Regions from separate parts of the Shewanella sp. SG44-2 genome, predicted to be linked through region 4. Evidence: predicted binding sites of a transcription regulator. Region 4 holds the regulator's gene; each other region holds the start of a gene.
The links. The regulator sigma-54, encoded in region 4, starts transcription at its own class of promoters, with help from an activator protein. The targets are predictions, from matches to a motif close to GTTGGCACGNNNNTNGNNT.
Positions count from the first base shown of each region.

Region 1: the regulator sigma-54 is predicted to act here: its motif matches at 1,521-1,539, upstream of flgA (flagellar basal body P-ring formation chaperone FlgA).
Region 2: the regulator sigma-54 is predicted to act here: its motif matches at 1,724-1,742, upstream of H5181_RS01650 (BON domain-containing protein).
Region 3: the regulator sigma-54 is predicted to act here: its motif matches at 1,332-1,350, upstream of norV (anaerobic nitric oxide reductase flavorubredoxin).

Region 1 covers NZ_JACJEU010000039.1:7,220-10,436, reverse strand. Annotated here, with positions in the region: gene H5181_RS18955 (protein-glutamate O-methyltransferase CheR) at 1-354, opposite strand, end outside; gene H5181_RS18950 (chemotaxis protein CheV) at 427-1,347, opposite strand; gene flgA (flagellar basal body P-ring formation chaperone FlgA) at 1,717-2,424, shown strand; gene flgM (flagellar biosynthesis anti-sigma factor FlgM) at 2,499-2,828, shown strand; gene H5181_RS18935 (flagella synthesis protein FlgN) at 2,931-3,217, shown strand, end outside.
Region 2 covers NZ_JACJEU010000002.1:28,336-31,552, forward strand. Annotated here, with positions in the region: gene H5181_RS01640 (sigma-54-dependent Fis family transcriptional regulator) at 1-640, opposite strand, end outside; gene H5181_RS01645 (glutamyl-tRNA reductase) at 911-1,387, shown strand; gene H5181_RS01650 (BON domain-containing protein) at 1,778-2,329, shown strand; gene H5181_RS01655 (hypothetical protein) at 2,422-2,682, shown strand; gene H5181_RS01660 (TetR/AcrR family transcriptional regulator) at 3,066-3,217, shown strand, end outside.
Region 3 covers NZ_JACJEU010000017.1:53,143-56,359, forward strand. Annotated here, with positions in the region: gene H5181_RS13375 (YbfB/YjiJ family MFS transporter) at 1-132, opposite strand, end outside; gene H5181_RS13380 (LysR family transcriptional regulator) at 247-1,068, shown strand; gene norV (anaerobic nitric oxide reductase flavorubredoxin) at 1,416-2,930, shown strand; gene norW (NADH:flavorubredoxin reductase NorW) at 2,927-3,217, shown strand, end outside.
Region 4 covers NZ_JACJEU010000026.1:38,646-41,862, reverse strand. Annotated here, with positions in the region: gene ptsN (PTS IIA-like nitrogen regulatory protein PtsN) at 1-273, opposite strand, end outside; gene hpf (ribosome hibernation promoting factor) at 276-563, opposite strand; gene H5181_RS16315 (RNA polymerase factor sigma-54) at 589-2,073, opposite strand; gene lptB (LPS export ABC transporter ATP-binding protein) at 2,216-2,947, opposite strand; gene lptA (lipopolysaccharide transport periplasmic protein LptA) at 2,944-3,217, opposite strand, start outside.

The DNA.
Region 1 (3,217 bases), on a different contig from region 4:
AGGTTCTTGCCCTGAAGAGCATGCCGCCGACCAAATTTTTAATGGTCTGCCAAGCTTGCTGTATTCAGGCAGTAGAGTATTGTGCAGTAATTCAAATGGATAACGGTCTCGAAACCATAACGTTTCATTGGTGGTCATCGCATCTATCACTTCAGCGCGCAGTTGCCGCTCTATCGGTTTCATCGACTTTTTAACCACCTCAGACAAAGAAGGCAAATTATGCTTCCCCATCAAAGGTGCTAAACGACTGCGTACTAAATATTGTTTGTTCTCACCTAACACAATACCGCTATGCTGTTCTAAAAACAGTCTAAATTGATTGTACTCTGCTTCAGCAAGTGATTTATCTGTCACATTATCTTCCTAATATGTAAGCCTATGAGTTTAACCTCCAATATTTTGCAATCTTTTGCAATAATAAAAGGTTTATAAACTTAAATGTTTGTTAACCGCAGCGGCTAACTCATCGGGGTTAAACTTAGCAATAAAGTCGTTAGCCCCTACTTTTTGTACCATCGCCTGGTTAAATACACCACTTAATGATGTGTGCAATACTACTTTGATATTCTTTAATTTTGGATCATTACGAATTTCAGCCGTTAAGGTGTAGCCATCCATTTCAGGCATTTCAATATCAGAAATGATTAACGGGATCTCAACTGACACATCATCCATTTCTGCGGCAATACTTTTCAGTTTTTCTAACGCCTCTCTACCATCTTTAGCGGTATCGATTTGCAGATTTAATGACTCTAACGAACGAATAATTTGTTTACGTGCCACTGCTGAATCATCAATAACCATAATATGATAATGCTGCTCTCTATCAATAGTTAATGCTTCATTGAGCTCTTTACTGATAGAAGTCTTAACCGGTGAAATTTCATCAAGAATTTTTTCAACGTCTAGAATCTCAACCAACTCACCTTCAATCTCTGTCACCGCGGTTAAATAAGAAGAACGGCCAGAACCTTGCGGTGGAGGCATAATCGCTTCCCAGTTCATGTTGATAATACGTTCAACAGAACTCACTAAAAAACCTTGAATACTACGGTTATATTCGGAAATGATAATAAAGCAATTTTCTGTTGATGTCAGTGGACGTCCACCCGTTGCAGCACTTAAATCGATAACGGAAATGGTTGCACCACGAATATGAGCAACACCTTTAACAAAACGGTTTAATTTAGGCAACGTAGTCAGTGGTGGACATTGCAAAACCTCTTTCACTTTAAACACGTTAATGCCAAACCGTTGACGGCCGCTAAGCCTAAACAATAGCAGCTCTAGTCTGTTTTGCCCGACAAGTTGGGTACGTTTATTTACTGAATCTAAAATACTCGACATAACAAGGCCTTGTAGTTAACTGTCACCCAAAAGGATAAAAATTGTTCTCTGAAATTATAGTAAACCTTGGTTTAGCATAATACGGTTAGTGCATATCTTACTGATGATCACTCAATTTGAGTTTAAACCATCACCAATCTAACAAATACATCTCAATTTAATGAATCAAAAAAGTGGGCATGCAACTTGCTTTAATTTGTATAAATTAGCTCGCACTGTGAACTGACACTTTTTTGACAAAGGGATAATGTTATTCTTATGTCCCCTAGCCCATTTATTTTAGCTTATTGCGTATGCAGAGATTACTCGCATATTTTTCGTTTTTCAAAGTATAGGTGCATTCTGGCAAAACAAGCTAGTATCTTCATTATGAAAGTATTTTTTTTATGTTTTTTGTGTTCAATAACATTTTCTTTGCCAGCATTTGCTAGCGAAGAAATTATCACACCTTCTCTATCGACCATTTATAAGTTAGCTAAAGAGGCGGTAGCCAAAAAAATTGATGCTGACTCAAAAGCTAAAGTGCAAATAACCCCACAAAATCTTGAGGGCCGTATCAGTCCACCGGCCTGTTACCCGCCGATTAATGTTGAACTTGCCAGTGAACGAGCTATTAGTCGAAATAACATGGTAAAACTCAGCTGCAATAGCCCAGACTATGATTATCCATGGCAAATGTATCTCTCTGTTCGAGTCGAAATCCAATATCCTGTTGTGGTTGCTAACCAACTATTGTCCCCAGACCAAATTATTGGCGAACATCATTTACAAGTTATGTATGTTGACCAATATAGCTTAAAAGGTCAGTTTTTTTCCGACACCACGACATTAATTGGTTCACGAGTGAAACGCCGGGTAGCGAAAGACTCTCCAGTATTAAGTAATAACCTGTGTTTTGTTTGCAAAGGTGACACGGTTTCTATCTATGCAAAAACCACTAATGTAGAAATAAAAACCCTTGGAGAAGCACTGCGAGATGGCAATATCGATGAGGTTATCAGAGTAAAAAACAGTAACACTAGCAAACAATTTGATGCTGTTGTAATTGGCGTTGGCGAAGTTGAAGTAAGAATGTAAAATAGCGTTAAAGTTTTTTCCTGGGGTGCCGATAGCCTGATTGGAAAACCTGATTAATTACGCTGGAGCCTAACATGGCAATTGACATTAAGCATAACACTGCTACCAATACACAAATGCGCACTGCACGTAACACGCAGTCTGCTACGCAATCTACAACTGCTGCAGCCCCAAAATCAGCTGCACCGGTTAAAACAGATTCCGTTAGCATTACCTCTCAAGCTCAACAGCTTCAGAGCGCGCAAACAAAAATGGCATCGTTACCAGAAGTCGACCTAAAAAAGGTCGCTGAAATTAAACAAGCAATCTCTGAGGGACGATATAAAGTTGACCCAGAAAAACTTGCTGCGAATATTGCCAGCTTTGAAGCAGAGCTAGGCGGTTTATCGTTTGACAGAGAGTAACCGTTAAACGTTACTCTTTAATTTGTTTTAACGACACACAGATAATTAGGTGCAAACTTGCATCATAGAGAAGTGTTAGTTAAGAAAACCTAAGAGTAATTTATGACAGAGTTAAACCAGCAATTACATAAGCAAGCAAGCGAAGAACAGCTCAAAGAGCTACACCAACTGCTTGATAACCAAAATCAGACATTAGTGCAGCTGAAATCGCTTATTGTTGAAGAAAAAGCGGCATTATCCAAACAAGATGCCGATAAGCTGCTGGCACTTTCCAAAGATAAAACCCAGTGCTTATTCAATATGAAAACTACTGACGAGAAACTGGCAAACCACCCACAGCACAATCTGCTTACTACCGATGCTGAATTGGCACAACAAGTCGCACAAGC
Region 2 (3,217 bases), on a different contig from region 4:
CAAACAGTTCGCTGTCGACCAATTCAGGGCTTAATGCGCCACAGTTGATGGCGATAAACGGTTGATTGACTCGGTTACTGGCCAAATGAATCGTGTTGGCTACAAGCTCTTTACCGACACCGCTTTCACCGACAATAAGTACGTTGCTTTCGGTGACGGCAACTTTGCGAATAGTACGATACAACTTGTGCATTGACCGCGATGAACCAACCAATAAACCGTATTGGTCTAGTTCACTCGAAAGGGGCTGTTTTAACTTAGTCGATTGCGACTGCAAGTCTTGGGCAAAGTCTTCTAAGGTATCGTTAATTGCATCGGCATCGTAAGGCTGGCGAAAATGGTAACCAGCACTTTTTGACATTAAATGATCTAAGTTAGGGTTCGGTTTACCTTCGCTTAAGAAGATGAACTCAATATCCGACATTAACGCACTGTCAGTTAACTCTGCGTATTCTAGTTGGCTTAACTGTGATAATTCAATGATCGCAACATCTATCGAGTTACTGTGCAGTTGGTCTAACCAGGGCTGGTCAACTGAACTAGCAATCTTATTAAAGTGCTGACAACTCGGCAAGGCAAGGAGTCGTGCTTCACCTTCTTGACGACGGTGTAGATGATAAAAAAGTGTTGGACGTGGCATACCGATTCACTCCCTGTGGTGTTAAGTCTAATGTTTACCAGTGATGTCGTGTTGACAATCACAAGTAATCATTCCGTGTAATTAGGTAATTAACTCAGACCCGGACAAATTATAATAACTTTAACTATTAGAAGGTTAATTAATTTTTGCCCATGTACATGGGGTGTTCATGGTTTAGTTTTTGCTTAATAAGGTGTGCTGTACCCGTATATGTTACACAACCCATCCAACAAAGTGCCAGTAAAATTATCGAATGCAGGAGGATTTACATTGAAATCATTTACTCGAGACGAACAGGCTGAGTCCGATGTATGGCTATTGCATGAGGCTATTGATTTATGCCAGGAAGGACAACAATTTTATGTCCAAGCCACATTGGGGACCGACGATTACAACATCAAACGAATTTTTATCCACATGGCCGACATTCGAAAATGCATGCTGGATCGTTTAACACCATTGTTTAGCGTGGTGCGTTCAAGCCAAGCAAGGCCGATAGATAGCCAAACTTACCATCAACAATCCTCACGTCGCCACTATGCTAAGGCCGAACAAGTTATACAACAGCAGCCGTTACCCCAAGTGATAGCGGTATTGGTTGAAACGGAACAACAAGTCTTGGTTCATTTAAAGCAAGCAGCTAGAAAAACTAAAAATCAGTGTGTTGCTAGCCAGCTTGCCGAAGGTATTGCTTGGTTACAAATGAGCTGTGACACTATGAAAAATCTCTCCGTTGTTCATACCTAGTCATATGCACGCACTAAAAAAGCGCATGATAATTAATATTGTCATGCGCTTTTTAGTATTCGAGGTGCTGTTAATTTGTGGCTAGCGCGTGTTTTTCTGACTGGTAACATAATGGTTTTGTGCCTATTGAATAAGCCATAGTTTCAATATCTAGAGAGTTTATTGAATGAGAGATCAGGTTGATTTTGCTAATCTACATTGAGATCCATTAACACCCATTGCGACGATGAAAAATTTACCTAGTGTCGGTAAAAAAGTCCGATATCGTTGTCCATAAAGTTTATTAAAATAAACACTAAAACAAATTATCATCAATTTTAACAGTAAGTTATAAAAGTTGGCATGGTTCGCGCATTATAATCCTTGAGATTAACAACGGAGGAAAACTTTATGAAAAAGACCACATTATCAGTAGTAATGAGCATTGTGTTAGGTTCAATGGCATTTGGTGCAAATGCAGCACAAGATTGGCAAGATGATGCAAAAGATGCGTGGATCGATGGTAAAGCTGAAACCACACTTTTGTTAAATACTAATCTGAATTCATTTGATATTAATACCGACGTACATGATGGTAACGTGACCCTAACAGGTAAAGTTAACAGCAGTGTTGATAAGTCACTTGCCGGAGAGTTAATTAGAAGCTTAGATGGCGTGAAAGACGTTAACAATGAGCTTTCGGTGATGAAGCAGCACAATGATAAAGACAGCAAGGATTTAGGTGAATCACTAACCGATTCGAAAGTCGCTACCGTAGTGAAAACGCGATTACTATTCTCCGCTGACGTGTCGGGCACCGATATTAACGTTGATGTTGCACATGGTGTAGTGACCTTAAAAGGTACTGTGTCGAGCGATGCAGAACGTGATTTAGCATTAACCATCGCTAAAAATACCGATGACGTTAAAGATGTAGTCGATGAGTTACGTGTAACAGGATAATTTATTCGGTTATACTTCAAACCAGCCTTCGGGCTGGTTTTTTTATGCCTAAAATAAGTATGTGAAGTGGTGACTTAAGGATGCTCTTTTCTATGACCAACCATATGATAAAACCGCTGTTAAATGTCATGTCGTGGCTAGTGTTGACAAGTGTGTTGTTACTATCTGGCTGTGGCAATGTATTGTGCCAAGCGCAAACTGATAAAGAAGTGGATCCCCTCAAGCAATATGAAGCTCAAAAACGTTGTGAACAGCTAGTCGATGAGCATATGGATAATAGCTATTCTGATCGGCGTGATGAAAATATGCAGTTATTGAAAGAGTCGATAGCCAATAATACCCATAGTGGTTAACCCCGTTTTATTCAGGGTGGTACAAGCAGTATTTACCCATATATTGGCTGTTTTTCTGTTCCATCTTGGGTAGATTTTTTGCTTATAAGAAATCTGGCCGATAGTCATTACGTTATGTTGAAAAGCCTGCGTGGTTACCGCTGCATTTAATGCCGTGGTGCTGATAGAACATGGTTTTTCAAAGTCCACTACTGAGCTTAAGTTTTGTCGGAAACATATTTTGGTTGCGTATATAGATGATGGATTGATCCAGAAATAGAGCTTTGATGGGACAATTTTGTTGAATCATCTAATGATAAAAGCGCATGTTTTAGCTTATTAGTAACTAAAATTAGCCGACTGGTCTATTCTTGTTTATCCTATCACTAAAAAATGGAGGTTAAATGAATAAAAGTGCAGCGAGTAGACAGTCAATATGCGTCGTAGGTGAAAAGCTTTTTGCGTTACACGGTTATAGCGCAGTAGGTATTAAATTAATTCTCGACGAAGTGGGTATTCCTAAAGGTTCTTTTTATCATTACTTTGCCAGTAAAGA
Region 3 (3,217 bases), on a different contig from region 4:
TTCAGTTAGGCCTGCACCGTCCTGCATTATCGGTAATAACAAGCTATAGGAAAATCTAGCCACCCCAACCGTGACAATTAAACTACAGATACCAGCAAAATAGACGCGGACTTTTGTTAGCTCTAGTAACATCAAAATCACTTTTTAAGTGAAACCATTAACAAACAATACGTCAATCTGCTAATCTTAAAAATTGAATTATTTAGAACAAAAACTTCTTATTAAGAGAACCATATGGAAATATTAATGCTAAAAACGTTTAAAGCCGTTGTTGATGAAGACGGCATTAAAGGTGCTGCTGATAAGTTGCATACGGTTCAGTCCAACATCACCAGCCGGATTAAAAAACTCGAGAAAGAACTGGATACTAAGCTATTTACTATCATTGGCCGAAAATTACAGTTAACGCCTAGTGGACAACAGCTTTGCGAGTATGCAGATCAGATTTTACAATTAGAATACCAAGCAACCTCTGCCATTTTGCGCAATAAAGGAACTTACGAATTACGAGTTGGTATGCCAGAAACATTTGCAGCGGTTCATATGCCTATGGCACTCAAAAAACTCAAGTTGAATCACGCTGAAATTAGAACGAAAATTCATACTGACACCAGCGAAAGACTGGTATTTTCGGTGTTGAACAATAAGGTTGACTGCGCTGCGATAGGTAATGCGCCTAAACATGAAAACCTTATTATTATCCCGATTGTGAAAGAAGAACTGATTATGGTGACTCCACGAGACAGTGAACATGATCCGGTTTTGTTTGTACGCGATGAAGGCTGTGGCTATAGAAAACATGCCCTTATTTGGCAACAAAAGGCTGGCCGAGGTAATGATGAACTCATGGTAATGAGCAGTGCTGATGGTGTTTTAGGTTGTATCGCGGCGGGTTTAGGTTACACCATTATTGGTAAAAATATGGTTGCTGGCAGTCGGTATGAAAAGTCACTGGTTATGACACCAGTGAGCTATGGTCCAAAACATGTTCAACTATCAATTGTCTATCGTAAAGATAGTCCATTAGAGTCAGGTATATTGACCCTAGCAAAGCTATTAACCAAGTAATTCATTCTGACTATCTAAGTCATTAATATCGGCTTATTAATAACCGTTACGGCTATGGCTCTGTCATATCAATCTGCTAACGATTTATTAAATACAACAATCATCCAGATAACACATTTTGTCTGACAATCACTCCGATAGAGTCACACCAGCAAAGTCATAATGACACTTGGTAGTCATAAAGACACAGCTGTCAATTGTTATAATGACACTGAATATTTTACCAGCCATAATACTACTCATACTTATCAGTCACTTAACTAGTTGGCACGCCACCTGCAATAACGAAGTTAACTTTTGAAACTTTATCTTTGAACTTTAACTTCTCATTTATTACAGGTGTACATATGACAATTCACATTAAAAATAACATCGATTGGGTTGGACAACGTGACTGGGAAATATTGGACTTTCATGGCACTGAATATAAAACCACTAAAGGGACGAGTTATAATAGTTACCTTATCCGTGAACAAAAAAATGTCTTAATCGATACTGTTGACCATCGTTTCAGCCTGCAGTTTATTCAAAATCTTGAGATGGAAATTGATCTCGATAAGATTGATTACATCGTCATTAACCACGCAGAAGAAGATCACTCAGGTGCGTTAGCAGCTTTGATGGCTAAAATCCCTAATACGCCAATTTATTGTACCGAAAATGCTATCGACTCCATTACTGGCTTACACCACCATACCGAGTGGAATTTTAATATCGTTAAAACCGGCGATACTCTTGATATTGGTAATGGCAAGCAGTTGGTGTTTATTGAAACCCCAATGTTGCATTGGCCAGACAGTATGATGACCTATTTAACGGGAGATGCTGTGCTATTTAGTAATGATGCGTTCGGTCAGCATTATTGTGATGAGCATTTGTTTAATGATGAAGTAGACCAAATTGAATTAATGGATCAGTGTTTACGTTATTACTCCAATATTCTTACCCCGTTTAGCTCACTGGTTACCGCTAAAATTAACGAAGTGCTGAGTTTTAACCTGCCTGTAGACATGATTGCTACTGCCCATGGCGTGGTGTGGCGCGACAACCCTACCCAGATTATTCATCAATATCTGCAATGGGCAGATAATTATCAAGAAGACAGAATCACCATTTTTTATGATTCAATGTCTAATAACACCCGCATGATGGCCGATGCCATTGCTCAAGGGATCCACGACGTTGACCCTGTAGTATCCGTTAAAGTGTTTAATGTGGCTCGCCATGATAAAAATGACATCTTAGCTAACGTGTTCCGCTCGAAGGGTATTTTGGTGGGTTCATCAACCATGAACAATGTCATGATGCCAAAAGTCGCGGGCATGTTAGAAGAGATCACAGGCTTGCGCTTTAAAGATAAAAAAGCCGGTGCATTTGGAAGTTATGGTTGGAACGGCGGCGCGGTTGACCGTATCCACACCCGTCTTACGGATGCCGGATTCGAAACTATTGTCGGCTTAAAAGCAAAATGGCGACCTGATGGTAAAGCGATGCGCGAATGTCGTGAGCATGGTCGCCAGATAGCTAAAAGCTGGGCATGGCATGATTTAAGTAATGTAAAATCCATTTCACCTGCATCGCTAGCTAAAAGCGCTCAAGCGAGTGTAACCACGAAGCCAACGCCAGCAGTTCAAATAACGCAAGCAATCAAACCGACATGTACAACAGCGGCAGCAATGAGTGATTCACAAAATATGCTCTGCACTGTGTGTAATTGGGTATATGAGCCAGTATTGGGTGAGCCTAATCAGGAAGTAGAACCAGGAACACCGTGGAGCGAAGTACCAGACTTTTTCCTTTGCCCAGATTGTGGCCTTGGCAAAGATGTATTTGTCCCTATTGCTGAGAGGAAAGCATCATGAGTGCACCTATCATTATCATTGGTAGCGGCTTTGGCTCATACCAACTTATCAAGACCATTAGACGCACAGATAAGCACTTACCGATAACCGTTTTTACCCTTGATGAAGGCCACGATTATAATAAACCGGACTTGAGCCATGTATTTAGTAACAAGCAAAACAGTGCTGATTTAATCCGTCTGAGTGCACAAGAGTTTGCCAGCGAGAATAATATTACTCTGCATGCTTTTACCAAGGTTGATTGTATTGATAGCGTTCAACAACAAGTGTTTGTTAATGGCGTTGCT
Region 4 (3,217 bases):
TATTGCATCAAAGGCAATGGCTTCTTCACATTTAATAAATATCGCGATAGGGTGATCGATGGTCGTTAATCGACCATGAGGTATCGCAATGCCATTTCCTATACCTGTGCTACCCATTTTCTCTCTCGCTAACAGGCTTTCAAAAACCTCTTGCGAAGACAGGGTTGGGTACTGGGCAGCGACTAAATTGCTGATGAGTTCCAGTACTTTTTTCTTACTGCCCGGTGTGGCACAGGTAGTGCATTCCGGCTGCAGAATGGTACAAAGTTCCATCGTTAGTGTTTTGTATTCTTCTCTTTGTGTTTAATTACCTGACGGTCGAGTTTATCGATCAGGGCGTCTATTGCAGCATACATATCAGTATTTTCTGACATTGCAAAAATCTCTGCGCCATTAACGTTGATTTTAGCTTCTGCTTTTTGTTGTAATTTTTCTACATTGAGCACAACGTGTACATTATGGATCTGATCGAAGTGCCGTTCAAGCTTTGAAAATTTACCTTGGACGTATTCACGTAAAGATTCTGTGATTTCGACATGATGTCCAGTCAGACTTATTTGCATAAAAAATCCTCCATTGCCTAGTAGGTTATAAACTCTTACGTTGGTTTGAGGGCGGGATCATCATTGCTTCACGGTATTTTGCAATCGTACGACGCGCAACGTTTATGCCCTGTTCTGCCAGAAGCTGAGCCATTTTACTGTCGCTCAGTGGTTTTTTCTGGTTTTCTGCGGCAACCAGCTTTTTGATAAAAGCACGAATGGCTGTAGATGAGCATTCCCCGCCATCGTCAGTACTGACATGGCTAGAGAAGAAGTATTTTAGTTCAAACAACCCTCGTGGGGTGTGCATATATTTTTGTGTGGTGACTCGTGAAATGGTCGATTCGTGCATCTCTACTGCTTCCGCAATATCATTGAGCACCATAGGCTTCATGGCTTCTTCGCCATATTCAAAAAAGCCTTGCTGAAATTGTACAATGCAATTTGCCACTTTAAGTAAAGTATCGTTGCGACTTTCAATACTTTTAATAAACCATTTAGCCTCTTGCAGATGGCCTCGAATAAATTGACTATCCGACGGGTTTTTACTGCCTCTAGCCATGGCCGCGTATTGCTGATTAACACCAATTTTAGGCATGTTGTCTGGGTTTAACTCTACAACCCAGCGGCCATTTTTCTTTAATACAGTGACATCGGGAATAACGTATTCATCATCCATTGGGGTAATTAATAAACCAGGACGAGGATTGAGTGTCTGAATTAGAGTGATTGCGTCACGTAATTCATTTTCTTTTAGTTTTGTTTTACGCATCAATAATCTGAAATCACGGCCAGCAATTAAATCTAAATAGCCTTTAATTAACAAACGAGCATTATCGATATGTGGTGTGTCGTTAGAGAATTGTGCTAATTGAATAAATAGACATTCACTTAAATCACGTGCAGCAACACCAACAGGGTCAAAGTGTTGAACGCGTTTTAATACCGCTTCAACTTCATCAAGTTCCACATTTTCATCACCCATGGCTTCAAGAATATCTTCGGTACTTTGGGTTAAATAACCGCGTTCATCTATGGCATCAATAATGGCGGTGGCAATGGCGAGATCAGTGTCTGAAAATGGGGTAAGATTTTTTTGCCATTCTAAATGTTCGTACAAACCTTCGGTCGTTTCACCTTGAAAGGGCATGTCGTCATCGCGCATGCTCGCACTGCCTGAACCTGACATTGGTGAGGCTGTGTACACTTCGTCCCATGTGGTATCCATGGCTAAATCATCCATGGTTTCTTTGGTCATGGATTCTGCAATGTCGACAGTGGAAGTGTCTTTTTCGACATTAACAATGCTGTTGTCACTAAAGTCGGTATCCGCTTGGTCGCGATTTTCCTTTAAGGAGTCTTTTGCTTCAGAAAACTCATCTTCTATTTCAAGTAATGGATTTGAATCTAATGCTTGTTGGATTTCCTGCTGTAGCTCCAATGACGATAATTGCAGTAAGCGAATGGCTTGCTGCAATTGTGGGGTCATGGTTAAGTGTTGACCCATTTTAAGTTGGAGTGACGCTTTCATTTACCGCTTATCCCTAGATGATTTTCAATAAAAATGACAATCTCGAAACTGTAATGGATTGCCATATACATCAATGACATTTAACGTTGTTTAGGTATCGTTCAATGAAATGAGTTAGCTAGACTAAAGGCCAGTAAAGTAACTATAGCTTGAATTGTTCACCTAAGTACACAGCACGAACTTGTTGATTACTTAATATCTCATCAGGTGTGCCTTCGGCGATTAAATTACCCTGGCTAACGATATAGGCCCGCTCACAAACGTCTAGCGTTTCACGTACGTTATGGTCGGTAATTAATACCCCTAAACCGCGATTTTTAAGTTGTTGGATGATTTTTTTAATGTCGATGACCGAAATAGGATCAACACCAGCAAAAGGCTCATCAAGCAAAATAAATTTTGGATTAGCAGCTAAAGCGCGCGCAATTTCAACTCGACGACGTTCGCCACCCGATAACGACATGCCTTGGCTGTCGCGTATGTGAGTAATGTGGAATTCTTCGAGTAGATGCTCAAGTTGCTCAATACGTTGGTCTGTACTGAGCTCTTTGCGAGTTTGCAGTACGGCCATTATGTTGTCGTAAACGGTAAGCTTGCGGAAAATACTGGCTTCTTGTGGTAAGTAACCTATACCTTTGCGGGCGCGCAAATGCATTGGATCGGCAGTAAGGTCGTCATCGTCAATTAATATCCGACCTTTATCGCTTTTTACTAAGCCGACAACCATATAAAAGGTGGTTGTTTTACCTGCACCATTAGGGCCTAAAAGACCGACAATTTGGCCGGTTTTAACCGTTAAGCTCACATCTTTAACAACCTGACGAGCTTTATAGCTTTTTGCTAGATTTTCAGCGGTTAAGGTAATTTGGGTCATGGTTTGATCTGCTTGTTAACAGGGATTTCAGGGAGCTTTTGCTTTGGCGCCGACTCGTCTTGGAAATTCTCTGGTTGAATGATGGTGATTACCCGATCTTGTCCTGTACCAGTACTTTCGGCAATCAGCTCTTGAGCACTGATGTTGTACTTGATTTTATTACCGGTAACCTGGCTACCAGATTGATCCAATTTGGCGTTGCCTGTCAATGTGAGTGTAGTGGTGGCAAGGTCATAGCTAATTTCGTCAGCACTTGCGGTACCAATTTTA